DNA from 2 places in the Arthrobacter tecti genome. Region 2 is predicted to be linked to the other one. Evidence: riboswitches for the same ligand, from Rfam matches in the RefSeq annotation. Region 2 holds a riboswitch; the other holds the start of a gene.

Region 1 (14,464 bases), on a different contig from region 2:
GCACCGAACCCGCTGACCCGGCGCGGGCCCGCGGGGATTATGCCCGCACCAAGGCGAAGGCCGAGCAACTGGTCCTGGCGAACGACGACGCCGCCATGCCCGTCACGGCCATTCGCCCCCATATCGTCTGGGGGCCGGGCGACACGCAACTGGTCGAACGCGTGCTGTCCCGGGCGCGGGCCGGCAGGTTGCCGCTGCTGGGCGGCGGGACCGCACTGGTGGACACCACGTATGTGGACAACGCTGCGTCCGCCATCGTCGCCGCGCTGAATCGCATCGAACACGTTCATGGGAGACCGCTTGTGGTCACCAACGGCGAACCCCGGCCGATCGGTGAACTGCTCGCGCGGATGTGCGCTGCGGGCGATGCGCCCGCGCCACGATGGTCCGTTCCGGGGTGGCTCGGCCGTGCGGCGGGCACTGCCGTCGAAACACTGTGGCGGGGTTCGAGCGCGGACGGTGAACCGCCCATGACCCGATTCCTCGCCGAACAACTTTCGACCGCGCACTGGTTCGACCAACGGCAGACCAGGGAGCTGCTGGATTGGACGCCGGCGGTTTCACTGGACGAGGGATTCGCCCGGCTTGCCGCGCACTACGGTGGGCGGGCGTAGGCGGCCGTCCAGCAACGCAAAATCGTTCGGGAACGCAAAAGGAGGACCGGCGAACCGGTCCTCCCTTGTGCTGATGCGTCAGTTAGCCATTGACCCGGATGAAGACCGGACCCGAACCAAGCTGAGCCGGCGCCACTACGGTCTGGTTGCCGTTGAAGCCACCGTGGACGGCCTGACCGTTACCGATGTACACGGCGATGTGGGCTGCGCCCATGCCACCATCCGCGTAGTAGATGAGGTCACCTGGCATCGCCTGGCCGGCGCTTACCGTGCTGCCGAGGGACAGGTAGCCGGCGGGCCAGTCATGGAAGTTGATACCGGCCGCTGCGAGGGCGTTCGATACCAGCCGGGTGCAGTCCTGGATGACACCGATCTGGCCCTGCGCTGCTGCAGCGATGGTTCCAGCAACCGAAGAGGAAGCAGGAGCGGCTGAGTAGGAGGCAACCTCGATGTTGGAGGACGCCGTGGTGATTCCCATGGTGCTGGTCTCGGCCGGGGCCGGGGCCGGGGCGGGAGCCACGGGAGCCGGTGCAACCTGCACCTGCGGGGCGGGTGCAGCCGGAGCAGGCGCCGCAGCAGCGCTGCCCGACAGGCTGATGACCTGACCCGGGTAGATCACCGAGTTCCAGCCGAGCCCGTTGGCCGCGAAGATGGCATCCAGGCTCACGCCGTAGTTCGCTGCGATGGCACCAAGGGTGTCACCGGAACGCACGGTGTGGGTCGGAGCATTCGTGACCGGAGCCGGGGCCGGAGCCGAGACGGTCTGCGCGTTGACCGGCGCGGCAGGAGCAGCGGCCGGAGCGGAGACCTGGACGGCGGCGTCAGCGGACTGAACGGCTCCCGAGGTTGAGCTATAGGTGGTTCCGGCGCTGGCCGGAAGCGCTGCGCCGAACATGATGCCCGATGCTGCTACAACAACAGCCGCAGGACGTCCGACGGTGCCGGCGTGCGTGCTGACTGCCTTCGAGACGATCTGCATCGTGCTGGGCGGGGTGGCGCGGTGGCGCGCAATATGACGGTTTTTGGACAACGAAGGGCCTCTCCCAGTGCCTGCGGAGTTAGCTGTCGGATTCGGATGGGAGCCACCCGGACATGTACTGCGAAGCTGTACGCGTCTTAACCCCTAGGACTTCGAAAAACGAAGCCCGCTATCTGGTTCCCCCGCTCCTGCCGGATGTGTAGCGAACGGACCTTCCGACGGCGACAGGATTAGGCAATCCGCCAGAAGGAAGCCGGGCTTTAGAAACCCGGCGTGGCCTTAACGTTACATTCGTTTGGTTGAATTGTCACGTTTCCATCACAAATCCGCGCCATGGTGCGCTTTTTCGGAGTACTACTGATATATGCCCATCGACTAGATTTTGTACTGGTCGGTAGCATCCTTGGGCTTCTCATCGTCGCCCGAACGGTTACCCGGGCGATGCACTGCATCCTGCGCCTTCTTCAGCGCCTGTTCAGCCTGCGCCTGCACTTCCGGCGCCTTGGCCTTCACTGCCTCGGTTGCCTCTGTGACAGTTTCCTGCACCTTCGGGTTGTTCCAGAACTCCTGCGCCTTCACCTTGATCTGCTCATAGCTCGCACGACCGGCACGCGCGCCCAGCACATAGCCTGCGGCCATTCCTGCTGCAAAAACCAGTTTGTTCTTCATGGCGATACTCCTGACGTGTCGGGATCCTCAGATGTCGAATCTAGTCAGCGTACTTAGTTTTGTCACGTCGGTGTGTCACCAACGGCCGTTACGCGGCCTCGGCTGGCAGCGCGGGCACGTGTAGGAGGACCGGTTCATGAAGGTATCCCTCCGCACGCGGGAGTCGACGCCGGCGTCCGCACAGCGGGGGCATGGCAGGCGTTCCCGCCCATAGGCGTTGAGCGACCGCTCGAAGTAGCCGGAGGCACCGTTGACATTCACATACAACGAGTCGAAGCTCGTCCCACCGGCCTCGAGCGCCCGTTCCATGACGTCGCGGCAGGCGGTGAGGAGCCGGGCAACCTCGGGACGCCGCACGGTATCGGTTGCACGCGCGAAGTGGAGCCTGGCAGCCCACAGCGCTTCGTCGGCATAGATGTTCCCGATGCCCGATATGAGCGACTGGTCGAGGAGCGCCCTCTTCAGGCCCGTCCGGCGGGCGCGCAGCCTGGAGAAGAATTCCTCGAAGGAGAACGCCGGATCAAGCGGATCCCGCGCGATGTGCGAGGCTTCCACGGGTACGAGAGCCTCAGGGGCCTCCCCCAGCCCACCCGGCAAGCCGTCGGCGGTGGGCACCATCCCGGTCACGAAGAGCCCGCCGAAGATCCGCTGGTCAACGAACCGCAGTTCCCCCGGCAGACGGTCAGCACCCTGGGACAGGCGCAGCCGCACCTTGAGGTGCTTCTCGTCCGGCTGATCCTCATCCTCGACCAGCAGCTGTCCGCTCATGCCCAGGTGCGCCATCAGCGCCACCCGTGGTGCGGTGTGGACTATCCCGCCAGCCTCGGGTTCCAGCCGTGCGGCAGGTAAGTACGACGACGGCGCGAGCCGGCTGGCGCCGTCGTCGTGCTTTACGTCCGCCAGGGGCATCCAAAGGAACTTGCCACGACGCACCGTATCGGTGATGGTTGCTCCCACGAGGTTCCCGCGGAAGTCCTCGGCGCCGAGGACATGGCGTCGGATGGACCGGGGGTCAAGGACGTCAACCGCTTCGATGGTGCGGCCGCGTACCCACCGCGCAAGCCCGCGGCGCACCACCTCCACTTCGGGCAGCTCAGGCATGTTCGGGCGCGTCCGGTTCTCAGGGAGCGTTAGCGGGAGTCAGCCGGCTGATCGGTGAGCAGCGGCTGCGGGACTGTCTTGCTGTCATCTGAGCCGCGCAGCAGTTTCCAGGAAGCGGCAGCGGCTTCCTGCTCGGCTTCCTTCTTGGAGCGTCCGCCACCGGAGCCATAAGTGGTTCCGCCGATTACCAGGACAGCCTCGAAACGGCGGTCGTGGTCCGGGCCGAACCCGGTCACCCGGTAATCGATGACACCCATCCGCTCAGCAGCGGCGATCTCCTGGATGCTGGTCTTCCAATCCGTTCCGGCGCCGAGGGCTGCTGCATCCTCGAGGACCGGTCCGATAATACGCATCACCAGGCAACGGGCGGTCTCCATGCCGTTGCTGAGGTAGGTGGCGCCGATGATGGCTTCCATGGTGTCCGCAAGGATGGAGGACTTGTCCCAACCGTTGGTGAGCTTCTCCCCCTGGCCGAGCAGGATGTGCTTGCCGAGACCAATGCCGCGGGCAACTCCCGCCAGCGCCCGCGTGCTGACAACGGCGGAACGCCGCTTCGCCAGCTCGCCTTCGGAAAGGGTTGGATTGTCGCGGTACAGGGCGTCCGTCACCGAGAGGCCCAGAACGGCATCGCCAAGGAACTCAAGGCGTTCGTTGGTGGGGATGCCGCCCTGTTCATACGCGTAGGAGCGGTGCGTCAGGGCAAGACGAAGCGTCCCGGCGTCGATAGTGACGCCGAGACGCTTCAAAAGGTCTTCTGAATTTTCCACGCTAGCGACGCTTACGCGCATCGATGCTGCGGATACCGCCTCGCGGTGCCCTGGCAGCACTTAGACGTCGGCTACCTTACGGCCCTTGTACTCAAGGAACAGCTCGGTGCCTGCGGAGTCGGTAACAACCTTTGCCTGGTGGGAAAGGCTGTAGGTGACGCGACCGTTCTCCACCGTCTTCACCAGCTTCGGGGCAACAGCCTTCCACTGGGACCGGCGTGCACGCGTATTCGAGCGGGACATCTTCCGCTTGGGAACAGCCACGGCTAACTCTCTTCTCTCTCGTCTAACACTGTCTTTGCTTCTGGTTCCGCCGCCTGTGGGTCAGCGGCCGTGCCGGCCAGCCCTGCCAGTGAAGCCCAGCGGGGATCGAGGACTTCGTGCTGGTGACCCGGATCATCCTCCAGCCGCACACCGCATTCGGCGCACAAACCCTGGCAATCCTCCCGGCACACCGGCTGGAACGGCAGCGTTGTCACTACCGCATCCCGCAGCACCGGTTCGAGATTGACTGTGTCATTCTCGACCACGCGCAGCGCGTCCTCCTCTTCATCCTCTGACAACTCCTGGTTGTCGTAGTAGAAGAGTTCCTGCACATCGACGCTACTGCCGTAACGAAGGGGATCCAGGCACCGACCGCATTCGCCCTTAACTTCGACGTCCACGATCCCGGATACCAGGATTCCCTCATGTACAGCTTCGAACCTCAGGTCCAGTTCCATCTCGGAACCTTCCTGAACGCCGATGAGCGCCACACCAAAATCTTTCGGTGCGGGCACATGTTCTTCGACTGTCCGCATGCTTCCCGGGCTGCGCCCGAGGTCCCTGACATTGAAGATCAGAGGCGAACTGAGATCGCTCTTAATTGGAACTCCTGTAGAACATATGACCGACGAATCATCTTAGCCCGAAACAAACGCCCATCCCAAACCGGGTGCGGCGTCGGCGCGCCCTGTTGCCGGTGCACGGCGGAACGAACGCACGCGCTCTGCCCCGTAGTGTGGAGGGCGTGCATTCACGATCAACTCCAGTATTGACCAGGAAAGGCGCCGCCCTCAAGGCCGCCGTTGCCGCCGTCGTCGTACTGGTGTTGTGGCTGCTGAGCTCTTACGCGTTGTTCTACAACCCTCCGCTGCCTAAGTTGCAGCGCGCGGATGCAGTGGTGGTGCTGGGCGGGGCGAGCACTGAGCGGTATCCGGTGGGCCGCGGCCTGGTGGAGGACGGATGGGCACCAGTTCTGGTGCTCTCACATACGGACACCCCCGGCAATGTGGACATGGATCGGGTATGCAACAGCAGAAAGTCCGAACGCATTATCTGCTTCCGGCCCGAACCGCTCACCACCCGCGGTGAAGCGCGCGCTGTTGCCCGCCTTGCGGACGAGCACGGCTGGGACACGGTACTGGTGGTGACCTCGCGGTACCACGTACTGCGCTCCTACCAGCACATCGGCCAGTGCTCCGAGGCACGCCTGATCATGGCGGCCTCGGATCCGGAACTCGGACTATTCGGCTGGCTTCCCCGTTTTGTGGAGGAGGGGGCCGGTCTGGCCGGAGGCGCGCTACGGCCGGTCTGCGCGAACCAGATCTGAGATTATGCGCACGTAACGAACCTACGCAGACGCAAATGCTGCATTATGCTACCTGTTATGACGCAAATACGTGTTCGCGACGCAGCGCAGTTTCTCGGGGTGAGCGCCGATACCGTGCGGCGCTGGATCGATGACGGCACCCTTACCGCCGAGCGTGCCTCCGGTGTCACGGTGGTGGACGGACTCGAGCTGGCGCGGCTTGCCCGCGAACGCGCCATCCTGCCCACCGACCCCTCGGGTGCCGACACCTCCGCACGCAACCGGTTCGTGGGCCTGGTCACCAATGTAATAACGGACAAGGTGATGGCCCAGGTCGAGCTTCAATGCGGACCGCACCGCGTGGTCTCGCTCATGAGCAGCGAAGCGGTGCGTGAGCTTGGCATCACTCCCGGCAACATCGCGGTGGCGGTCATCAAGGCGACAACCGTTATTGTCCAAACCCCCGAAGGGAAGTTCTGAGATGAACCTGCGTATCCGACTGATCACGGGCTCTGCCGCACTGGTTGTCCTTGCCAGCTGCGGTACTCAGTCCGCGAGCGAAAACACCAGCCCGACGACGGCGGAGGGACTGAGCGGCACCGTCACGGTCTTCGCGGCCGCCTCCCTGAAGGACACGTTCACCGCAATCGCTGAAGAGTTCGAGAACCGGAATCCGGACGCCACAGTGCAGCTCAGCTTCGCCGGTTCTTCCGACCTGGTCACGCAGATCACAGCCGGTGCACCTGCCGATGTCTTCGCATCCGCGAACGCGGCGAACATGAACAAGTTGACCGACGCCGGTCTCGTAGCGGGTGAACCCATGGAATTCGCCACCAACACGCTCATGATTGCGGTCCCGGCCGGAAATCCCGCCGGCATCACCGGGCTGGAGGATCTTGCGGACCCTGCGCTTGATGTGGTGGTCTGCGCACCGCAGGTGCCGTGTGGATCTGCCACGGTGACGGTGGAAGAAGCATCCGGTACGGACATCCCGGCGGTCAGCGAGGAGTCCTCGGTTACCGATGTCCTGGGCAAGGTCACCTCCGGGCAGGCGGACGCCGGTTTGGTCTATGTGACAGATGTCGCCGCCGCAGGCGACGCCGTGGAAGGCATCGAATTCGAGGAGTCAGCCGAAGCCGTGAATGTCTACCCGATCTCCGCGGTGGAGGGCGGTGACCAGGAACTTGCTGAAGCGTTCATTGAGCTGGTGACGGGCGCAGAAGGACAGGAGATCCTCACGCAGGCCGGGTTCGCGCAACCGTGACCTTGGGCCATGTCTCCACGGGGGTCCCCCGCTGGGTGCTGGCGCTAGCGGGTGTCGGCGCACTGTTTGTGATCATCCCGCTGCTGGCGATCGTCCTGCGGGTCGACTGGGCTCAGTTCGGTGCGCTGATCACCACGGATTCCTCGCGGGCCGCGCTGCTGCTCAGCCTCCAGACGTCCGCTGCGAGCACACTGGCATGCATTGTGTTCGGGGTGCCGATGGCGTTTGCCCTGGCGAGAACGACCTTCCGCGGCCAACGGGTGCTGCGTGCACTCGTTCTACTCCCGCTGGTCCTCCCGCCGGTCGTGGGAGGCATCGCACTGCTGTACACCTTCGGCAGGCAGGGCCTCCTCGGAGAGTCGATGACCATGCTCGGGGTGGACATCGCATTCTCGACGACCGCCGTCGTACTGGCGCAGACCTTCGTGGCGCTGCCGTTCCTGGTCCTGAGCCTGGAGGGTGCGCTTCGAACTGCCGGCACACGCTATGAGGCCGTCGCCGCGACACTCGGCGCCCGCCCCACCACCGTGCTGCGGCGCGTCAGCCTCCCGCTGGTCCTTCCGGGCATCGTCTCGGGCGCAGTACTGTCCTTCGCCCGCGCCCTCGGCGAATTCGGCGCGACACTCACCTTCGCCGGGAGCCTCCAGGGCGTGACCCGCACCCTGCCCCTGGAAATCTACCTGCAGCGGGAGACCGACGCCGACGCCGCCGTCGCGCTCTCCCTCGTCCTTGTCGCCGTGGCCGTCCTGGTGGTCGGCCTCGCGCACCGCGTACAGGATGGACGTCCGCAATGACGCTTGAGCTTGCAGCACGTGTTCCCGCGCGCAACTTCGACGTCCGGTTCGCTCTCGCCGCCGGCGAAACCGTGGCCGTCATGGGGCCCAACGGGGCGGGGAAATCGACCCTGCTCGGAGTCCTCTCAGGCCTGATCAAGCCCGACGACGGCGCTGCCACCCTGGGCGGCAACGTCCTCTTCTCCAGCCGGGAATGGGTCCCGCCGCACGCGCGCGAAGTGGCGCTCCTTGCCCAGGACGCGCTCTTGTTTCCGCATCTTTCGGTCCTGGAAAACGTAGCGTTCGGCCCCCGCTGCGCCGGGGCATCCCGCGCCGCCGCAAGGGATTCGGCACGGCGCTGGCTGGGCGAGGTGGAGGCCCTCGACCTCGCGGACCGCCGACCGGCAAGCCTGTCCGGCGGCCAGGCGCAGCGCGTGGCCGTTGCGCGTGCGCTCGCCACTGAACCCGATCTCCTGCTGCTCGATGAACCGTTGTCCGCCCTGGACATCTCGGTGGCGCCACAGCTGCGCCGGACCCTCCGCCGCGTTCTCAAGGGGCGCAGCGCGGTGATCGTCACCCACGACATCGTGGACGCCCTCCTGCTCGCGGACCGCGTGGTGGTCATCGACAGCGGACGGATCGTGGAGGATGGGCCCACGCGCACGGTTCTCGAGGAACCGAGGAGCAGCTTCGCGGCGGGACTTGCGGGCCTGAACCTCGTGTCCGGACGAACCAGTGCGGGCGGACTCACGGCACCGGACGGCGTCCACCTGGCAGCATTGACCGAGCCGCCGTTACCGGAGGGAGAAGAGGCGGCAGCGATTTTCAGCCCGCGGGCAGTCGCTGTGCACCGGGACCACCCAACAGGCAGCCCCCGCAACGTGCTTCCGGTGACGATTACCGACCTGGAACAGCACGGCGGCAGGACAACAGTGCGCGCCGGCCATTTGAGCGCCGAGATCACCACTGCCGCCGCGGCGGAACTGGATCTGCTGCCCGGAATGGAGGTCTTCTTCAGTGTGAAGTCGACCGAGGTCAGCCTCTACCTTCGCTGAGAAGTCAGCCGGCAATCAGGCCTACAGCGCTGGAGCCGCTTTGCCCTGCTCGGTGGCATGAGCGACCACGGCCTCGGACATGACGTCGCGGTCATCGAGTTCCTCGTCGAGTTCTTCATGCCGATGCTCGGTCTCGGGGTCCGGTTCGCCGTCCTCGACGTACTCGACCGCGAGCTGGCGGTGAACCTTGCTGTTGAGGACTTCCACCTGGCTGTCCTTGAGCTGGTTCAGATCCTCAGGGAACGGGTCTTCGGGTTTGATTCGGCTCTTACCCACAGCGCGCCCCTAATCCTCGACTGGCATTGAGACTCGATTCTACGACGGTCGCAGGGCGTTAGTCGTCTTTCTCCTTGAGCCGCTTCAATACGGCCTTGGGAACGAACTGCGAGATGTCGCCGCCCAGTGCCGATACTTCCTTCAGCAGGGTCGAGGAGAGATGCGAATAGCTCGCCTCAGCCGGAATGAACACGGTTTCGACGCCGGTGAGCTGGCGGTTCATCGCGGCCATGGGCAGTTCGTAGTCAAAATCCTGGCTGGAGCGCAGTCCCTTGACGATGAGGTTGGCGCCGTGCTCGCGGCAGAACTCCGCAAGCAGTCCGTCGCCCATGGGAATAATTGAGACACCGCGCAGGTAGGTGAGCGTTTCGTTCGCTATGTCCAGGCGGTCCTCGATGGAGAAGCGGTACTTCTTGGCGTAGTTGGTGGAGACGGCAACGATCACCTCGTCGAAGAGGCTGGCCGCGCGCGCGATGATCTCAAGGTGACCATTGTGGATGGGGTCGAAGGATCCAGGGCAGACGGCGCGGCGCATACGTCGAATCTATCGCGTACCCGGCCCAAATACCGGGCTTATGTACCAAACGTGTCTGCCAGGATGCTTTTTGGTGCGCCCGGGGAGGTGTTCGACATACTGGAGGACATGAATGCCCACCTCTCCCCCTGGCAGCGTACTGCGCGCGGTGCTAACCTCCTCTCCGCTGATGGACAACTGGGTACCGTCATCTTCGAGGAGATCACTGCGCTCGCGGCCACGCACGAGGCGATCAACCTCGGCCAGGGCTATCCCGATGAAGATGGACCGGACATCCTCCTCGACCTTGCCTGCACAAACATTGCTTCAGGGATGAACCAGTACGCACCCGGGCGCGGGCTGCCGGTCCTGCGCGAGGCGATAGCTGCCCACCAGGCACGTTTCTACTGCCTCAACGTTGATCCGGACCGTGAGGTGGTTGTGTCCACCGGTGCCACCGAGGCGATTGCGGCGTCCATCCTCGCCCTGGCCGGACCGGGTGATGAGGTGCTCACCTTCGAGCCGTTCTACGATTCCTACGGCGCCATCATCGGGTTGAGCGGCGCCCGGCACACCACAGTCCCGCTGCTGGCGCCGGAGTTCCAGCCGGACCTGGACGCCCTGGAACGGGCAGTGAATGAACGTACCCGGGTGATTGTCGTCAACAACCCGCACAATCCGATGGGTACTGTGTTTTCCCGGGAAGTCCTGGCGCGCATTGTCGAAGTAGCCGAACGGCACGGTGCGATCATCGTCACCGATGAGGTCTATGAACACCTGACGTTCGGCTCGCGACACATCCCTGTTGCGACGCTGCCGGGCGCCTGGGATCGCACCATCACCATTTCCTCCGCCGGCAAGACGTTCTCGGTGACCGGCTGGAAGATCGGCTGGTTGACCGGCCCGGCGCACCTGGTCGAGTCCGTCCGAACAGTGAAATCTTTCCTCAGCTACAGTTCCGGCACACCCTTCCAGGGCGCGGTTGCGGCCGGCCTTGGGCTCGACGATGCGTTCTACCGCGGCATCGCCGCGAACCTGCAGCGCAAGCGCGACCTGCTCAATCCCGGCCTGCAGGCGGCCGGGTTCGAGGTCTACACGCCGCAGGGCACCTACTTCACCGTGGTTGACGCCGCGCCGCTCGGGATCACAGACGCCACCGAGCTGGCCCGCCGCCTGCCCAAACTCGTGGGCGTCGCTGCGATCCCCGTTCCCGTGTTCTGCCACGAGGAAGGTGCCCGGCGAACCCGTTCCCTCCTGCGGTTCGCGTTCTGCAAGAAGGATGACGTGCTCGCCCAAGCCGCCGAACGCCTCTCCACCCTCCGGCAACACTTGTGAGCGTTCCGACGCGTTTCCTCAGGAACGCCGGAGCGCACGCGGAGATTGACCGCGACGCCTTCAACGACGGCGCGTTCATCCTGAGCATCGGAGGGGCGCAGCAGTCCCACGTGGACCTGGCGGATCCCGGGCACGTGTTTTATGAGTACCTGCGGCGGATCGCGAATGTCCTGGACGTCTTCAGACCGGCCTCTGAGCCCATCCGTGTTCTTCATCTCGGCGCTGGAGCTCTGACCCTTCCACGGTATGTGCAGGCGACGCGGCCCGGCTCCGAACAGGTTGCGGTCGAGCGTGAGCGGGAACTCCTCGCTTTCGTGCTCGAGCACCTGCCCCTCCCGGAAGGCACCCGGTGCTCATTGCTGATCGAGGACGCCCGCGACACCCTCGCTTCTGCCGATCCCGGTGCCTTTGACGCCGTCGTCCTCGATGTTTTCTCCGGCGCGGATGGCGCAACTGAGCTGGCCACTCCAGAGTTTTACCGCCTTCTGACCGCCGTCGTCGCTGCGAAGGGTGTAGCGCTGGTCAATGTCGGTGACGATCCTCCGTTCAGGTTTGCCCGCGAACAGGCGCGGATGCTCCAGGAGACCGGGTACGACGTCGCCGCCCTGGGTGAGGCGGGCATGTTCAGCGGGCGGCGCTCGGGCAACATCGTCCTCGCTGCTACAACCCGGTGGCCGCCTGAGTGGATGCCTGCGCTGCTTGCCGCCGGGCCGCATCCGGCGGCAGTGCTGACCGGCGGCGAGTACGCGCATTTTGCCCGCGGAAAAGGCTGATTTACGCGCATATATCATGCGCTATTGAACTGCTGAAAAAGGCTGCGCACAGCAGTACCGTTGAAGGACAAGCGCGGAGGAAAAGCAGTTTCGAGAACACCGTAATGATGGAGGAATCATGACCACGGAAATCACCGAAGTATCCGACTGCACCGTTCACAATTGCGCCTTCAACCACGATGGGTGCACCGCTTACGCAATCACGGTCAGCGGCAGCCCCGAGCACGCTTCCTGCGCCACGTTCATCGACACTTCCGAAACCGGTGGATTGCCCATGGTGCTGGCTCACGTGGGAGCCTGTCAGCGCAACGAGTGCGTTCACAACAGCCACCTGATGTGCCAGAAGCACGATGTGAAGATCGGCTCAGGCTCGGACCTCGCGGATTGCCTCTCCTACGAAGCACGCCAGGGCTCAGCCCTTTAGTACCTCAGTCCATGAGAGCTCTCTCATGAACGGCTCACCAACATCTCATAGCGGGCTGGCTAAATGGGAACCCTGCGGCACACACCACGCTGCGGGGAAAGTTGGGGCCGATCATGGCACGGGAAAAACGCCGCACACTGCGCGTCATTCTGTACTCGCACGATTCGCAGGGCCTGGGCCACACGCGGCGTAACCTCGCTCTGGCCCACGCCCTCACCAACGGCCTCAAGGAGTCCGGCCGCGAAGTCAGCGGGATGCTGGTCACCGGCGTTGCAGGGGCCACCCGGTTTGAGCCGCCCGAGGGTTGGGACTGGGTTGTGGTGCCCGGGATCACCAAGGGCACAAACGGCTACCTCCCGCGAAACCTCGCGATCAAACCGAAGAAACTCATCAAGCTGAGGTCTTCGCTGATCGGGGCGGTACTCGAAGACTTCCGTCCCCACCTGGTTGTCATCGACCGGCATCCGTTCGGTGTGGACCACGAACTCGCCGACGGGCTGGACCGCCTGCGCCGGAAGCGTCCTGGCTGCCGGATTGTCCTCGGCCTCCGCGAAGTTCTCGACCGTCCGGCCACAGCACGCAAGGAATGGGACGCCCTGGACCTCGATCAGGTGCGCAACGACTTCGACGAGTTATGGGTCTACGGTGATCCCGAGGTCCACAACCCGGTGCACACCGGTGAGATCCCGCCCGAACTCACGCATCTCGTGCGGCACACGGGGTACCTATCCGCGGGCCGTCCGGTCCGCCGTCGTACCAGCAGCACCGGCGTTCCCTATGTGGTGACCATGGCCGGCGGAGGCTCGGACGGACTTGACGTCCTGTTGACCGCGGCCCGCGCAGCCGTCCCGGCAGGTCACGAACACCTCATCATCACCGGCCCGCAGATGCCCAAGGCGCACCGCGCGCAGATCGAAGCGGCAGCGCAGCCGGGCACCGAAGTGCTTGGGTCTGTGCGGGACGCCCTGTCGGAAATCCGGGACGCGGCCGCCGTCGTCGCCATGGGCGGTTACAACACCGTGTGCGAGATCATGAGCACCACCACGCCGGCGCTCATTGTCCCGAGGGTGCATCCCCGGAGGGAGCAGCTCATCCGTGCCCGCTCACTTGCGCGGCACCAACTGCTGGACTTCTGCCACCCGGACCAGTTCACCCCGAATGCTCTTTCTACGTGGCTCGATGACGTGGCCGGCACGCAGGTGCAGCGGACCGGCGTGTTGCTCGACGGGCTGGCCGCCGCCTCCAGGTTCGCTGAGGAACTCCTTGCAACACCGGGCGCCATCACGCACAACTCCACGGATTGGCAGCATCATGCAGCCGGCTAGGCCTGCGCGGATCGGGTACGTCCTGAAAATCTACCCCCGCTTCTCGGAGACGTTCATTGTCACCGAGATCCTCGCCCGCGAAGCCGCCGGGGAAGAACTGGAGATCTTTTCCCTGCGCCCGCCGGTGGATCCACGGTTCCACCCCGAGCTTGGACGTGTGCAGGCACCGGTCACCTACGTGACACGTCCGCAGAAGCTTTCCGAGGGTTGGCCCATCATCGCCGCCGCACACCGCGGCATCCCGGACTTCGCCCAGCGCTTCGCCGCGCTCCTGCCGGAAATTGCCGACGCCGAAGCCTCCGAGGTGCACCAGGGCATCGAGCTCGCAACCCGCGTGGTGGAACGTGGCATCACGCACCTGCACGCGCACTTCGGGTCGATCGCCGCACGCACCGCCAGTATCGCCTCGGCCCTGACCGGCGTTCCGTTCTCCTTCACGGCGCACGCCAAGGACATCTACCACGAACTGGTGGACCATCAGGAGCTTGTGCGCCTCCTCAAGGAGGCCCACCACACGGTCACGGTGAGCGACTTCAACCTCCGTTACCTTTCCGAGCTTGCCCCGTCAGCAGCGGAAACCATTCACCGCATTTACAACGGGCTGGAACTGGACCGCTTCCCGTTCGAGGCTCCAACGCCCGTTCATTCACCTTTCCGCGTGGCGGCAGTCGGGCGGCTTGTCGAGAAGAAGGGGTTCGGGCTGCTGATCGAAGCTGTTCGGCTGCTTGTGGAATCGGGGCTTGAAGTGGATCTGCGTATTGCGGGCGGCGGCGAACTCGCCGAAGACCTGGCTGCCCAGATCAGCGCCAACGGTCTGACCGGGCATGTGCGCCTCCTCGGCCCACGCACACAGAGTGAGGTGATTGAGCTCCTGCGCTGGGCAGATACCTTCGCGGCTCCCTGCGTGATCGGCGCGGACGGCAACGCGGACGGACTCCCGACGGTGCTGCTGGAAGCCATGGCAATGGGAGTGCCCTGCATCGGGTCCGACGTCACCGGCATCCCGGAGGTCCTGCTCACGGACG
Region 2 (14,464 bases):
AGCGCGAATGCTTATGTCCAGACCACAACAACGCAGGCCATGCGTGGCAGGGTTATGTCCCTGTACTTCGCGATCTTCCTCGGCGGCACGCCGATCGGCGCTCCCATTGTGGGCTGGGTGACCAATGCCTACGGACCGCGGTGGGGGCTGGTGGTTGCGGCGGCTTCCGGAGTGGTGGCTGCCCTCGCCGGTCTGATCTGGATCTGGCGCTCGCACCGGATTACGGTGCGGCTGGTGCGTCCCTCGCCGAGGCGGCTCAGGCTGACCCTGGCCGCCACGGCACGCGATACCGCCGATCGCAACGGCTAGGAGCGCTCCAGGACGTAATCGATGCACTGCAGGAGGGAGGAGACGTCTTCCGGATCGATTGCTACGAAAGTGGCGATGCGCAACTGGTTGCGTCCAAGCTTTCGGTAGGGCTCGACATCGACGATCCCGTTTGCGCGCAGGACCTTGGCCACCGACGCCGCATCAACGGAGTCGTCGAAATCTATGGTCGCGATGACATTCGAGCGGTCCGCCGCATTGGTCACAAACGGAGTGGCTACGCTTGACTGCTCTGCCCAGCCATAAACCCGTCCGGCCGAGTCCGCCGTCCGGTTGGCAGCGAACTCAAGGCCGCCGTTGCTGTTCAGCCACTCCACCTGTGCATTCAGCGTCACGAGCGTCGTTAGCGCGGGGGTGTTGTAGGTCTGGTTCAGCCGGGAATTGTCGATGGCTGTCTGCAGGTCGAGGAAGTCGGGGATCCAGCGCTTCGATGCCTTGATGCCGGCAGCGCGCTCCAGCGCTGCCGGGGAAAACAGTCCAAGCCAGAGACCGCCGTCGGAGGCAAAGTTCTTCTGCGGTGCGAAGTAGTAGATGTCTGCCTGCGCAACGTTCACGTGCAGGCCGCCTGCAGCGCTGGTGGCATCGATCGCAACCAGGGCGCCGTCGTCGACCCCGTCAACACGCTCCACCGGAGCCGCGACGCCGGTGGAGGTTTCATTCTGTGGCCATGCGTAGAAATCGACGCCGGACTCGGCAGCCGGGCTCGGACGGGTCCCGGGCTCTGCAGTGATGACGGTCGAATCCTCCAGGAAAGGTGCCTTGGAGGTTGCTGCGGCGAACTTAGACCCGAACTCACCGAATGAAAGGTGCTGAGCCTTCGCGTTCACCAAACCGAAGGAGGCAACGTCCCAGAACGCCGTGGAACCACCTACTCCGAGGACCACCTCATATCCATCGGGTGCCCGGAAGAACTCCGACAGGCCGGACCGCACCGAGCCCACCAGGTTCTTGACCGGGGCCTGTCGGTGCGAAGTGCCCAGCAGGGTGATACCCGCAGCGTTCAGGGCTTCCAGTTGCGCTGAGCGCACCTTCGAGGGCCCGGCGCCGAACCGTCCATCCTGGGGGAGGAGTTCGGTGGGAATGCGGATATCGGCAGTGTTGCTCATGGTCGCTCCAGGACGGTCTTGGGCAATGTGGGGTCGAAAAACCATTCTGCACCAGCACGCACAGCGGCAATGCATTGTGACCCGTTGCCCGGTCGTCGCACAGCATAAGAGCAGGTGTCGATGGGTTAACCTTGTGAGGCGTACGGATGAAGGCGGGAGCTCGGCCCGGGGCCGAATAGACAACCGGATCATCAACGCTCAAACCGCACCAGTGCCTAGGAGCTGAACCCGCATGACGGACCTCATCGACACCACAGAGATGTACCTGCGGACCATCCTGGAGCTGGAAGAAGAGAACATCGTTGCACTGCGTGCGCGGATCGCTGAGCGGCTGCGCCACTCCGGACCAACGGTGTCCCAGACGATTGGCCGGATGGAGCGCGATGGACTGGTGATCGTCACAGGTGACCGCCACCTGGAACTCACCGAACTTGGGCGTCGCAGGGCGACGGAGGTCATGCGAAAGCATCGCCTCGCCGAGCGCCTGCTCGCCGATGTCATCGGTCTCGACTGGGCGTATGTCCATGATGAGGCTTGCCGGTGGGAACACGTCATGAGCGAACGGGTTGAACGCAGACTGTATGAACTGCTCGGCCAACCAAAGGAATCGCCTTACGGCAATCCGATCCCGGGGCTTGAGGCTCTCGGCGGCGAGCCGTCCGTTGCGTTTACGTCAGGCGTGAGCAGCCTCACAGATGCGATGGTGACTTACGCGCAGGGCTCCACGGTGACCCTGGTGCGTCTGGCAGAGCCCATCCAGGTTGATCCCGAACTGTTGACGCAGTTGGATGAGGGCGGACTGCGTCCGGGGGCGACGCTGCGTCTGGAGGCGGTTGGGGATTACGTCTCTGTCCGCGTACCGGGTGTTGAAGGGGCTCTGGAACTCCCACCGGAGGTCGCCTCACACGTATTCGTCGCCGTTCAGCCGTCAGTCTGATGCGCTGGATAGGCGAAAGGTATCCACATGTTGATAACGGAATGGTTACTTTTGCTTTAGCACCTCTATAGTGGAAAACTGGCGTTGATACTTCAGCGTTACCTAATTCGCATGCCTAACCCTGTCGGCGAATTCTGTGCTGAGACATGTGACAGGGGCGGAGGACCCACCAATCGGCCACGGCTATCCGTGACCTTGGGGTGAAGTTCACCAGCAACCATGAATGTGGCCGCGGGTGAGCCGAGTTTCTCATACTCGAATCCGACAGCTAACTTCGCAGGCAAAAATGAGAGAGGGTCTCCTTGTCGAATACTGCTTCGGGGCGCCGCCGTGCCAGCACCCCGCTCGCTGAAGCGCGGCCTCGCGACGCCCACCGGCGTGAACGTGCCGAGCGGGCAGCAGCCCACGCAACCGCCGGTGCAAGCGCTCCGGCTCTTGTTCCAGCTCCGGCTTCGGCTGTGTCCCCGAGCCCGGCTCGCGCTGCTTCAGTGTCTGCGGCTCCGGCTGTGGCTGCGCCGTCGGCTCCGGCCGTTACACTGGCGCCGGCAGTTGAGGTTGCCAGTGTGCCCATGCAGGAGTGCATTCGCACGCAGCACACTCGCCGAAGTGCCCGCGGCGGCTATACCGCACCCGCCGCACCGATGAAGCCGCGGGACGCACAGCGCCGCGAACGCCGGCGCAGGGCGGCAACCGCACGGCGGGATGTTTCCTTCACCGGACTCAGCCAAAAAGTGGCCATCGCAGCTGCCGCATCGGGAATGGTGCTTACCGTCGCACTGCCCACCACTGCGGCCGTCGCACCTGCCCAGATGCAGCAGGCTGCACACACCGGCCAGGACGCGGCGAAGCCCGTCCAGGCGGCCGCAAGCGCCGAGGTGACCTTTGACCGCGCCGCACTGCACGGGAAGTTCGACCCTGATGCCAAACTGGCCGAGATCGTGTCCGCATCCGGCAGTGACATCGTTGCAGCAGAGTCCAAGGGTTCCCTCTCTGCGCCGCTGGACAACGTGCAGCTGAGCTCGCCCTTCGGAAACCGCATCAGCCCGATTACCGGTGCCGGTGAACTCCACACAGGCCAGGACATGAGCGAGGCCTGTGGCACCGCCGTGAAGGCCGCTGCCTCCGGAACTGTCACTTTTGCCGGGTGGCACGCCTATGGCGGTGGCAACCGCGTTGTCGTCGAACACGGCAATGGGCTCAAGACCACGTACAACCACCTGTCCGTCATGGACGTCACCGTGGGACAGGAAGTGCTGCGGGGCCAGTCGATCGCGCGCGTGGGAAGCACGGGCGCGTCCACGGGCTGCCATCTGCACTTTGAAGTGATGATCGACGGGGAAAACGTCGATCCGCTCGGCTGGCTCTAGGAAGCCAGTGCGTTTTTCGTCCCCGTTTATAACGGGCGACACACCGTTCCGTGATCGGAATGTGACATAGCCGCTGAACTGATGTACCGTCTAACTCGTGCCAAATCGCAGGGGGTTTGGCACCCTCGCGCAGATCGCCTAGCTCTGCCACTGCTCGAGGTCCGTTCGCAACAATCGCATGGCAGGGGCGGGGGAACCAATTGCGGGCTTCGAAAGAAGTCCTAGGGGTTAAGTCGCAGGATCTGAAAGATCCGCGGCCGGGTGACTCCCATCCGAATCCGACAGCTCACCTCGCAGGCGTAGGGAGAGGCAATTTAACGTGTCAAACAGCTCTGCGCTCGGACGCCATCGCGCGGTTCCGGCTCATACCAACTCGCTCGCAGCAATTTCCAAAGCTGTATCTTCGAACGCCGGATCGGTAGGACGCCAGGCAGCGGTTATCGTCGCAGCTTCCGGTCTCGTCCTTACCGCAGGCCTCCCGGCACACGGTGCCGCAGACGCCCAGCGCTCGGCGCAGGCAGTCAAGACTCTGAACTCCATCTCCGCCGAAGCGGCGACCGTCAGCGCTTCCGCGGATGCGGCAGTGACCTTTGAGCGCGCAGCCGTGGAAGCCGTCGCTGCTCCCGTTGAGGTAGCTCCCGTCGAGGTCGCTCCGGTTGTTGCCGTCCAGGCCGACGTCGTGGCGGAAGCACCGGTTCCCGTCCCGGCCGCTGAGCCGGTTACCGTAGAGGCAACGCCGGCAGCACCGGTCGAGGTGGAGGAAGCGGCCGTTGAGGCTCCTGAGCCGGTTGAAGCGCCATCGGCCAGTGGAATCGGCGCAGCGCTCGTTGGTTCGGCCTACGCCCAGATTGGTGTGTCGCAGGACTGCACCGCGATGGTTGAGAACGCGTTGCGCTCAATCGGCAAGTCCGTGGGCGACATTGCGCCGGGCGACTTCTTCGCATTCGGGTCGGTTGTCTCCTCGCCTGCACCCGGTGACCTTGTCATTTCAGCCGGTCACGTCGCCATCTATGTAGGCAACGGTCAGGTCATCAGCGGTGGCTTCAACGGCATGAACACCGTTCTTCACAACTTGTCCGACCTCTCCGGCTACAGCTTCGTACGCGTTAGCTAGAACCAGATCGACCTGGAGCTTCAACACATGACCTCGAATTCCCGCGCCACCATTGCGCGCCACCGTGCCGAAGTACAGCGGTCGGCCCACCTTTCCTCCATTGCCCGCGCCGTCAGCGATAATGCCGGCGGAGTAGGCCGCCAGGCAGCGGTCATCGCCGCTGCGTCCGGGCTTGTCCTCAGCAGCGGTGTTGCCGCCAATGCGGTGGAACTGCCCGCTGAACGCAACGCAGTCACAAGCACCCTGGAGATCCAGGCCGTCACAGCCCCCGTTCAGGCGGCTGCCGACGCCAAGGTTTCGTTCAACAAGGCGGCTGTAAAGGCCGTTGCTGCGCCCACCGTGGCCGCCCCTGCGGTGACACTGCAGGCTGAAGAGATTGTGGAAGCCGCGCCGGTTGTTGTGGCGGAGCCTGTGGTCTCCGAGCCCGCAGCTGAAGTAGAAGTTGCTGCCGAAACCGTAGCCGTTCAGCCTGAAGCACCGGCGCCTGTTGCTCCCGAGGTCTCCTCGGGCGTAGCAGCAACGATCGCCGCAGCAGCCCAAGGCCAGCTCGGTGTGATCCAGGACTGCACCCGCCTTGCCAGCAACGCCCTCGCTGCAGCAGGCATCAACTTCCACGGATGGCCAGCAGGTTACCTATCGCTCGGACGCACTGTCAGCGCCGCTGAAGCGATCCCAGGTGACCTCATCTACTACGCCGACGGCGGCATGGGTGCAGCACACATCGCTGTATACATTGGCGGCGGACAGGCAGTGCACGGCGGTTTCAACGGGAACCAGACCGTTGTAGCTCCGGCAAACCTCGGTTCCGGACCGGTATTCATCCGCGTCGGAGGCTAGTCCAAAAGCTCTCGACTGAAGGCCCCCTGCCACCAGGCAGGGGGCCTTTTGCGTGTGGCGATTGACGAATCCTTAGGCTGACGGCTTACCCTTGCAGTGTCAATCCGAAGTACCTTCGCTGTAACTTCAGGGACGTCCCTCAGGTTTCAGGGTATGGACGGCAAAGAGGAATGTGCATGCGCACTCTCGTTCTGAATGCTGGATATGAACCACTGGCGGTGGTGACCTTCCGCCGGGCGCTGGTGCTTGTGCTCACGGGGAAGGCCAGCGTGGTCGCTGAAGGAGATGACCCCGTTGTGGGTCCCACCGAAATACTTTCGCGCCCCTCGGTGATCCTCCTCAATCGCTACGTGAACATTCCGTACCGCCACAGTCTGGTTGCGACCCGTCGGGGCGTGCTCCGGCGCGATAATCACCTATGCGCTTACTGCGGCAAGGCGGCGTCAACGATCGACCATGTTCTCCCGCGGTCCCGCGGCGGTGAGGACAGCTGGGAGAATCTCGTTGCCTGCTGCCTCCGCTGCAACAATGCCAAGGGGGATAAGACCCTGGCGTCATTGGGTTGGTCGCTGCGCGTGGTTCCCAGGCCGCCGCGGGGTACCTGCTGGCAGATCCGGGAGCTGGAAAAGCCCTCGCCGCAGTGGAGCGAGTTTCTTCCTGCCGATAACGCTGCGTGAGTGCTTCGGCCCCGAAGCCTGGGCGTGATCACACTCTTTTGTTCGACGCGGCGATTCTGAGTGGTGGAAGGTCTTCCCGGCTTGGTGGTGTCCCGAAAGCATCCTTGCGGATCGGTGACCGGACCCTCCTTGCCCGCACCTGCGAGGCGGCGTCGGCTGCCCGGCGTCTCGTCGTCGTCGGGCAGTCCACGCCTGGAGTGCCGGAACGGACAGAGCTACTCCGGGAGGAACCGCCGTTCGGGGGGCCGGCGGCGGCGGTGGCGGTTGCCGTCGGGCACTTGTGTTCCAACCACGCAGCGTGGCTGCTGGTGCTCGCCTGCGACATGCCGCGTATCGTCGAAGCGCTGCCGGCACTTCTGACAGGTGCACGGGAAACCGGTGCCTCGGTTCTGGCGCACGACGGCGGCCGCGACCAGCCGCTGGCGGCCCTGTATCGCTGGAGTGACCTTGAACCCGCCGTCGATAGCGGGGTGTTCACGAATCTGTCCATGCGCCACCTGCTTGCTAGGGTGCAATGGAGTGCAGTCGAGGTACCCGCGGGCTCAACCCACGACGTCGATACGTGGTCCGACGCCCAAGAACTTGGGATCGAGGAGCCGGACGCGGACCAATAGCGAAAGGTTCACCATGGAGGATCGGGATCGCCTGCTGCGGCAGTGGAGTGAGCAGCTCATCGAAATGTTCGAACTCGACGGAACGGAGGTTGACGTCGACGCCGTCCTGGCGCTTGCCGGGATTGCCGCACATTCAGTGGTCCGGCCTGCAGCTCCGCTGACCACGTTCATCGCAGGATATGCCGCGGGGATGGCGGTGGGGATCGGGCAGGCGGATAGTGCAACCGCCCAGCGGTCGGCCATCGAGGCAGCGCGCGCAGCGTGCCCACCCACAGCGGACGGGGAGCGCCAGTGACGGAATCGGGCAGGAACGTCTCCTGGGAGACGGCGCTCAGGCTGGCTTTCCACGCAGCGACGCCCAAGCCCGCGCAAACCGTCAAGCTCGCGGACGCCCTGGGCCAGACCCTCGCAGAACCCGTGGTGGCACTGCAGCCCATACCGCATTACGCGTCCTCGGCCATGGACGGATGGGCAGTGCACGGTGAGCCCCCTTGGACCCTGGTCACTCCCGAACCGGTCGAAGACAGCCCGTGGCAGCGTGCGCACGCGCACAAGACGTCCGGCTATGCGGATCTGGCGCCGGGCGAGGCCACCTTCATCCTGACCGGCGGCGTGGTGCCGCCTGGAGCCAGCGGAATTCTGCGGACCGAACACGGAGCCATCCGGGGCTGCACATTAACACGGAACGATCAGGCGAGGGCAGATGAACCTGCCGATCAGGAGCACATCCGGCCGGCAGGCGAAGAGGCGCCCGAAGGAACCGAGGCCATTGCCGCGGGATCTGTCCTGAACCCTGCACAAATCGCCCTTGCCGCCGTGTGCGGTTGGGACTTCCTGCCTGTGCTCCGGGCTCCCCGTGTTTCGCTACTGCTGACCGGTGATGAAGTGATCGAGGCAGGTCTTCCAGAACCCGGGCAGGTCCGCGACACATTCGGGCCGCAACTCCCGGGACTGGTCACCATGCTCGGTGGGCATGTGGACACGGTGGCCAGGGTACGCGACGATCTCGACGATGTCGTGGCCGCGATCAGCGCAGAAGCGCTGGATGAGCTGTCCCTGGCCCGGGCCTCGGGTGATGTATTGATCAGCACCGGCGGCACCGGATCCTCAGACGCGGACCACATCCGCCGTGCGCTCACCGTCCTTGAGGCTGACTTCATCATTGACGGGATCGCGATGCGCCCGGGCCATCCCACCCTCCTGGCGAAACTGCAGGACGGCCGGTTCTTCGTGGGACTCCCGGGCAATCCACTGGCCGCGATGATGGCCCTGTTCACGGTGGCCCGCCCGCTCCTGGCCGGATTGCGGGGAGCGGCGTTCCCTGAGCCGCAGCGAGCGCTTGCCGGTGAGGATTTCGAGGCACTGCCCGGCCGGACGCGTCTCGTCCCTTACCGGAACACCGAAGGGCGGGCGATGCCCACCGTGCATCACCGGTCCGGGATGCTCCGGGGCCTTGCCGACGCCGATGGCATCCTCGTGGTTCCCGCCAATGGATGTGAGGTAGACGAGAAAATACCGGCCATCCCGCTGCCGTGGCGCACCGGGGCGTAAGCGTCTGACCTGCGCTGCTATTTCCTGCTGCAGTCGAAGAAAAATTTGCTGGAAGATTGCTTAGCGCAATCAACAGCTGCCGGGTACGGTGGTCTAGGGGCGAGGCAACAAGAAGGGAAGCGCACCATGACCCGACATGATCCTCAGGTCGAGGAAGCTGACGAGTCTGACCTCGAGGTTGGCCCGCCGAAGGACTGGGCCGGTGGATTGCCCGCTGTCTTCTACTCCGTCAAGCCCGCCGTCAAGCATATGGGGCCGGAGCGCAGCGCCAGGACCCTCCTCAACGTGAATCAGAAGGAGGGGTTCGACTGCATGAGCTGCGCGTGGCCGGATCCCGGCCACCGAAGCGCCTTCGAGTTCTGCGAGAACGGTGCGAAGGCCGTAACGTGGGAGGCGACGCCGGTCACCATAGCCTCCGACTTCTGGGCAGAGCATTCAATCACTGAGCTGCGGGACAAGTCCGAGTACTGGCTCGGCATGCAGGGGCGGCTCACGGAGCCTGTCTACAAACCGGCGGGAGAAGACCACTACCGTCCAATCAGCTGGGATCGGGCTGTTTCCATCGTGGCGGACAAGCTCAATGGTTTGGAATCTCCTGATCACGCAGCCTTCTACACCAGCGGCAGAGCCTCCAACGAGGCGGCGTTCCTCTATCAGCTCTTCATCCGCGGCTACGGCACCAACAACCTGCCCGACTGTTCGAACATGTGCCACGAGTCCTCGGGCTGGGGAATGGGCCAGACGATCGGCGTCGGGAAGGCAACTGTCACCTACAACGACTACCTCGAAGCTGACCTTCTGATTCTCATCGGTCAGAATCCGGGTACCAACCATCCGCGCATGCTCTCCGCGTTGGAGAAGCAGAAGCAGAATGGCGGCCACATCGTTGCCGTCAACCCACTGCCCGAAGCAGGGCTTAAGCGTTTCAAGAATCCCCAGAAGCCCAACGGTGTGGTTGGCGGTGGGACAGAACTCGCCGATCAGTTCCTCCAAATCCGCAGCGGTGGGGATATGGCACTTCTGCAGGCGGTCTCCAAGCGCGTGCTCGACGCCGAGGACGCCACCCCGGGATCCGTGCTGGACCATGACTTTCTGGCGAAGCACTGCGAGGGACTCGACGAACTGAAGCTGCACCTGGCCGATCTCGACGAGCAACTGGTCCTGGAAGCCACCGGGCTGACTTCCGCTGAGATTGATGAACTGGCCGAGCGATACATGAAGGCAGAGAAGGTGATCATCTGCTGGGCAATGGGCGTGACCCAGCAGAAGAACGGCGTGGGAACCATCAAGGAGATCATCAATCTCCTGTTGCTGCGGGGAAACATCGGTAAGCCCGGTGCCGGCGCATCACCGATCCGCGGTCATTCCAACGTGCAAGGCGACCGCACGATGGGCATCTGGGAGCAAATGCCGCCGGCGTTCCTCGATGCGCTGGGCAAGGAATTCTCCTTCGAGCCGCCACGGGCACACGGCGCAGACGCTGTCGAGACAGTCCGCCGGATGCGTGATGGCCAAATTTCCTTCTTCATGAGCCTCGGTGGAAATTATGTGGCTGCCATGTCGGACACCGCAGCCACGGAGGCCGCGATGCAGAAGTTGAAGATGAATGTCCAGGTATCAACGAAGCTCAACCGTTCCCACACTGTCGTTGGCGAAGAAGCGTTGATCCTCCCGACGAAGGGCAGGACGGAAATCGATACCCAGGCGACTGGTCCCCAGTTCGTCTCTGTTGAGGACACCGTCAGCGCCGTTCACCCCTCCTGGGGCAAGGTCCATCCGGTCAGTCCCCACCTCCTTTCGGAGGTGGCGATCATCTGCCGGATCGCGAAGGCGACGCTGGGCGGCAAGGTGGCTGCTGACTGGGATGGTTTCGAAAGTGACTATGACAGGATTCGTGAGCACATCTCCCGAGTGGTGGTCGGATGCGAAAACTACAACCAGCGCATCCGCCAAAAGGGTGGGTTTGTGTTGGCTAACGGGCCACGGGATTCACGTACCTTCAACACACCTACGGGCAAGGCGCAGCTCACGGTGAACGCCCTGGACCTTATCGCTTGCCCTCCCGGCCGCTTGATCCTGCAGACCATGCGCTCCCACGACCAGTTCAACACCACGATCTACGGGTACAACGATCGCTATCGTGGAATCAAGAAGGGCCGGCATGTGATCTTTGTGAGCCCCGACGACCTTTCGGAACTGGGCTTCGAGGACGGTCAGCTCGTGGACGTCCACGGAGAGTACGCCGACGGAAAGGACCGCGTCCTGCGGAAGTTTCGGGTGGTTTCCTACCCCACGGCCCGCGGCTGTGCAGCCGTGTATTACCCGGAAGGCAACGTGCTGGTGCCCCTGGATGACACGGTCAAGGGCAGCAACACGCCCGTCTCGAAGGGCATTATTGTGCGTCTCGAGGCTGCGTCGGAAGGCCCGGCCGGCGGCGCCGGCGAGGAGAACGGACGTGCTGACATGCCGGCCACCGTGTAACCGGCATATCCGCCAAAGCGCGTCCTACTGGCCGGTGGCAGCGAACCCGGCGCTGTCGGGGCCGCCGTCCGGTCCGTCACCCGCGACGCGTTCGGCGGTAGCCGCGGCGTCGCGCACTGCCTCGTCGGATGATTTGGAGCCGTCGCCCACGCTCGCGTCGCTTGCTGCCGCGTATCCGACGTAGAACGCGGCGAGGGCGCCGGCGCCGGGCGACACCAGCCCGGAGATTCGTTCGGCGAGGCCAAGGATTTCCTGGGTGTCTACTTTGAGGTCGAGGATCTGCAAGGCCTGGGTGAGCCGTTGGCTCCACTGGTCCAGGTCTTCCTTGTTGCCGTCGACGGTGGCCATGTCGGTTCCTTTCGCGAGTGCCTCATGGGATCCGGGCTGAGCGAAACCGGAAGGGCAAGTATTCCAAGGATTAGCACGGGGCCCGAGGTTCCACAACGCCTCCGGCAGCCGTCAGGGCAAGTGTCCGCTAACGTCGAAGTGAGAAGGAAGGTGATCGCGTGGCAAGGAACTTGGATCGCAGGCGCATTGTCCGCTTCAGACTGGATGGTCCTCCGAGTCGCCGCGAGGACAGGCTGGCAGGGGAGGAGCCGCTCGAGATCCGGTTGGGCAGCAAGGCCTTCACTGTCACGATGCGCACTCCCGGTGATGACTTCGACCTTGTAGCCGGTTTCCTGGTGTCCGAGGGAGTGGTCAGAGACCCTGGAGAGCTGATCAGTTTGCGGTACTGCGCCGGCGTAGACGAGCAGGGGCTTCAGACCTTCAACGTAGTGGAGGCGCAGTTGCGCCCGGACGTCGCTCTACCCGACACCGGGATGGAACGCCACGTCTACACGTCCAGTTCCTGTGGGATCTGCGGCACCGCGTCCATTGACGCCGTCCGCAAGTCCGCCCACTTCGACGTGCACGACGACGACGGCACAGTGGACCTCGCGGTACTTGCCTCCCTGCCGGAACGGTTGAGGGAGAGCCAGAAGCTCTTCGACCGCACAGGAGGTGTTCACGCTGCGGGCCTGTTCTCGATGGACGGTGAGCTACTGTGCCTCCGCGAGGATGTCGGCCGGCACAACGCGGTGGACAAGGTGGTCGGGTGGGCACTGAGGAATGGAAGGCTGCCGCTGCGCGGCACCGTTCTGCAGGTCTCCGGACGGGCCTCATTCGAGCTCGTGCAGAAAGCCCACCTCGCAGGGGTGCCGATGCTCGCGGCCGTGAGTGCGCCGTCGTCGTTGGCTGCGGATCTCGCGGAAGAAGCAGGTATCACGCTCGTCGGGTTCAGCCGCGGGGAAAGCCTGAACTGCTACACGCACACCCACCGGATCGCCACGGAATAGGTACTCACACCCCGGAGTTGCAGAGAAGTATGGAACTCGGCATTTTCAGCTTCGGGGACATTCACCCCAACCCGGTCACCGGCGAGCGGGTCTCGGCCGAGCAGCGCATGGCCGACCTCCTCGAACGGGCGCGGCTGGCGGACGAAGTGGGGCTGCATTACTTCGGCATCGGCGAACACCACCGACCCGACTACGCGGTCTCCTCGGTTGTTCCCGTACTCGCAGCGGCGGCGGCGCAGACCCGCACCATCCACGTCGGCTCGGCGGTAACGGTCCTCAGTACCGAAGATCCGGTACGTGTGTACCAACAGTTCGCCACGTTGGACCTGCTGTCCGGTGGACGGGCGGAACTCACGGCCGGCCGCGGTTCCTTCATCGAGTCCTACCCGCTGTTCGGGGCGGCACTGGAGGACTATGACGCACTGTATGAGGAGAAGATCCAGCTCCTGCTGCAGCTCAATGCCGAGGAACGCGTAACCTGGTCCGGCCGCTTCCGCGCACCGCTGCAGGACGCGCTCATCCTGCGCCGGCCAACCCGCGAGCAACTGGACATCTGGATCGCCACGGGAGGGACGCCGTCGTCGTCGGTTCGGGCCGCCAGGCTGGGACGGCCGGTTATCTTCGCGTTGCTTGGCGGCGCGGTGGACAACTTTGCGCAGCACGCGGCGCTCTACCGGGACGAGTTTCATGCATCGTCCGGCGGGGTCCCACGGCTGGGAGTGAGCGGCGTGGGCCTCGTCCTGCGGCAGGGGGCGCAGGAGGCGTTTCGGCCCTACTGGCTGGATACCATGACGCGGATATCGGCGGAACGCGGGTTCCCCAAACCCAGCGGAGTTACCTACAACATGCAGGCTGCGCGGACCGGTGCGCTGTACGTCGGTACACCCGAGGAAGTCGCCGAGAAGATTGTGCTCACGCACTCGGCCATGAAACATGAGCGGCATATTTTGCAGCTGGACTTCTCCTCGGTACCGCAGGCGCAGGTGCTTGAGTCCATCGAACTGCTGGGTACCGAGGTGCTGCCCATGGTGAATTACGCCCTCGGCAGCACCGTCACCGGAGCGGACCGAAAGTGTCCGCGATAGGTCCTAAGCTGAGAACCCACCAACGGGAGGCGATCCATGAGCATGGAAGGCGCGGCCTGGAGTTCCCTTTACCGGATCTCCTCCGCCAAGAACGGTAACAACAAGTTTTCGAGACAGACGCTGAAGCGGATCCTCTCTTTCGCCGTGCCGTACAAGTTCAAGCTGGTGCTGTTCATTGTGCTTTCGGTGGTCTCGGCCTTCCTGGCAGTTGCCACCCCGGTCCTCGCAGGGCAGGTGGTCGACGCGATCATCGCCGGAACCGGCGTGGAGACCATCGTGTGGCTCGCCGTCGTCATCGCCCTCGTTGCGGTCGCGGACACTGGTGTGGGCCTGGCCACACGTTGGTACTCCTCGCGCATCGGCGAGGGAGTGATCCTCGACCTGCGCACCGCGGTGTTCGACCATGTGCAGAAGATGCCGATTGCGTTCTTCACGCGGACCCGGACCGGCGCGCTGGTGAGCCGGCTGAATAACGACGTGATCGGTGCGCAGCAGGCGTTCAGCGGAACGCTCTCCGGAGTGGTCAGCAACCTGGTGGCGTTGATCCTCACCCTGATTGTCATGCTCAGCACGTCTGTGCTGGTGACAGTTCTCGCGATCGTTATGCTGCCGATTTTCCTGCTGCCCGCCCGGCGGATGGGACGCCGGCTGGCGTCGCTGCGGCGTGAGGCAGCGGACTACAACTCGACCATGAGCACGCAGATGACTGAGCGGTTCTCGGCTCCGGGCGCCACGCTCGTGAAGCTCTTCGGGCGTCCCGATGAGGAGTCGGACGAATTCCGGATCAGAGCTGCCAGGGTCCGGGACATCGGCGTCCGGACGGCGATGCTGCAGTTCGTGTTCTTTTCGGCACTGATGCTCGTCTCAGCTCTCGCACTGGCTCTCGTGTACGGGCTCGGCGGAACGCTTGCACTGGGCGGAGCGCTGGACACCGGCGAGGTGGTGACCCTCGCGCTCCTGCTCACGCGGCTCTATGCACCCTTGACGTCGCTGGCCAACGCACGCGTCGAGATCATGAGTGCGCTGGTGAG

Evidence for each region. Region 2 has a riboswitch for cyclic di-AMP ahead of ACX80C_RS10690 (M23 family metallopeptidase). Riboswitches for the same ligand answer to the same signal wherever they lie in the genome.
Region 1: linked by a shared signal. The riboswitch ahead of ACX80C_RS02670 (LysM peptidoglycan-binding domain-containing protein) and the one ahead of ACX80C_RS10690 (M23 family metallopeptidase) in region 2 are both predicted to bind cyclic di-AMP.

Annotation. Positions count from the first base shown of each region.
Region 1 covers NZ_JBTNCT010000002.1:61,819-76,282, forward strand. Annotated here, with positions in the region: gene ACX80C_RS02665 (NAD-dependent epimerase/dehydratase family protein) at 1-614, shown strand, start outside; gene ACX80C_RS02670 (LysM peptidoglycan-binding domain-containing protein) at 697-1,644, opposite strand; cyclic di-AMP (ydaO/yuaA leader) riboswitch at 1,648-1,808, opposite strand; gene ACX80C_RS02675 (YtxH domain-containing protein) at 1,969-2,262, opposite strand; gene mutM (bifunctional DNA-formamidopyrimidine glycosylase/DNA-(apurinic or apyrimidinic site) lyase) at 2,338-3,363, opposite strand; gene rnc (ribonuclease III) at 3,393-4,130, opposite strand; gene rpmF (50S ribosomal protein L32) at 4,191-4,394, opposite strand; gene ACX80C_RS02695 (YceD family protein) at 4,397-4,930, opposite strand; gene ACX80C_RS02700 (YdcF family protein) at 5,164-5,721, shown strand; gene ACX80C_RS02705 (TOBE domain-containing protein) at 5,779-6,180, shown strand; gene modA (molybdate ABC transporter substrate-binding protein) at 6,182-6,964, shown strand; gene ACX80C_RS02715 (ABC transporter permease) at 6,961-7,758, shown strand; gene ACX80C_RS02720 (sulfate/molybdate ABC transporter ATP-binding protein) at 7,755-8,792, shown strand; gene ACX80C_RS02725 (hypothetical protein) at 8,814-9,068, opposite strand; gene coaD (pantetheine-phosphate adenylyltransferase) at 9,127-9,603, opposite strand; gene ACX80C_RS02735 (aminotransferase class I/II-fold pyridoxal phosphate-dependent enzyme) at 9,712-10,917, shown strand; gene ACX80C_RS02740 (spermidine synthase) at 10,914-11,690, shown strand; gene ACX80C_RS02745 (DUF1540 domain-containing protein) at 11,809-12,114, shown strand; gene ACX80C_RS02750 (glycosyltransferase family protein) at 12,228-13,439, shown strand; gene ACX80C_RS02755 (glycosyltransferase family 4 protein) at 13,426-14,464, shown strand, end outside.
Region 2 covers NZ_JBTNCT010000008.1:29,087-43,550, forward strand. Annotated here, with positions in the region: gene ACX80C_RS10670 (MFS transporter) at 1-309, shown strand, start outside; gene serC (phosphoserine transaminase) at 306-1,433, opposite strand; gene ACX80C_RS10680 (metal-dependent transcriptional regulator) at 1,666-2,370, shown strand; cyclic di-AMP (ydaO/yuaA leader) riboswitch at 2,498-2,668, shown strand; gene ACX80C_RS10685 (hypothetical protein) at 2,639-2,941, opposite strand; gene ACX80C_RS10690 (M23 family metallopeptidase) at 2,940-3,737, shown strand; cyclic di-AMP (ydaO/yuaA leader) riboswitch at 3,894-4,051, shown strand; gene ACX80C_RS10695 (NlpC/P60 family protein) at 4,057-4,851, shown strand; gene ACX80C_RS10700 (NlpC/P60 family protein) at 4,879-5,688, shown strand; gene ACX80C_RS10705 (HNH endonuclease) at 5,865-6,365, shown strand; gene mobA (molybdenum cofactor guanylyltransferase) at 6,470-6,979, shown strand; gene ACX80C_RS10715 (DUF6457 domain-containing protein) at 6,993-7,274, shown strand; gene ACX80C_RS10720 (molybdopterin molybdotransferase MoeA) at 7,271-8,530, shown strand; gene ACX80C_RS10725 (FdhF/YdeP family oxidoreductase) at 8,657-11,011, shown strand; gene ACX80C_RS10730 (DUF6457 domain-containing protein) at 11,036-11,359, opposite strand; gene fdhD (formate dehydrogenase accessory sulfurtransferase FdhD) at 11,518-12,348, shown strand; gene ACX80C_RS10740 (LLM class flavin-dependent oxidoreductase) at 12,378-13,433, shown strand; gene ACX80C_RS10745 (ABC transporter ATP-binding protein) at 13,470-14,464, shown strand, end outside.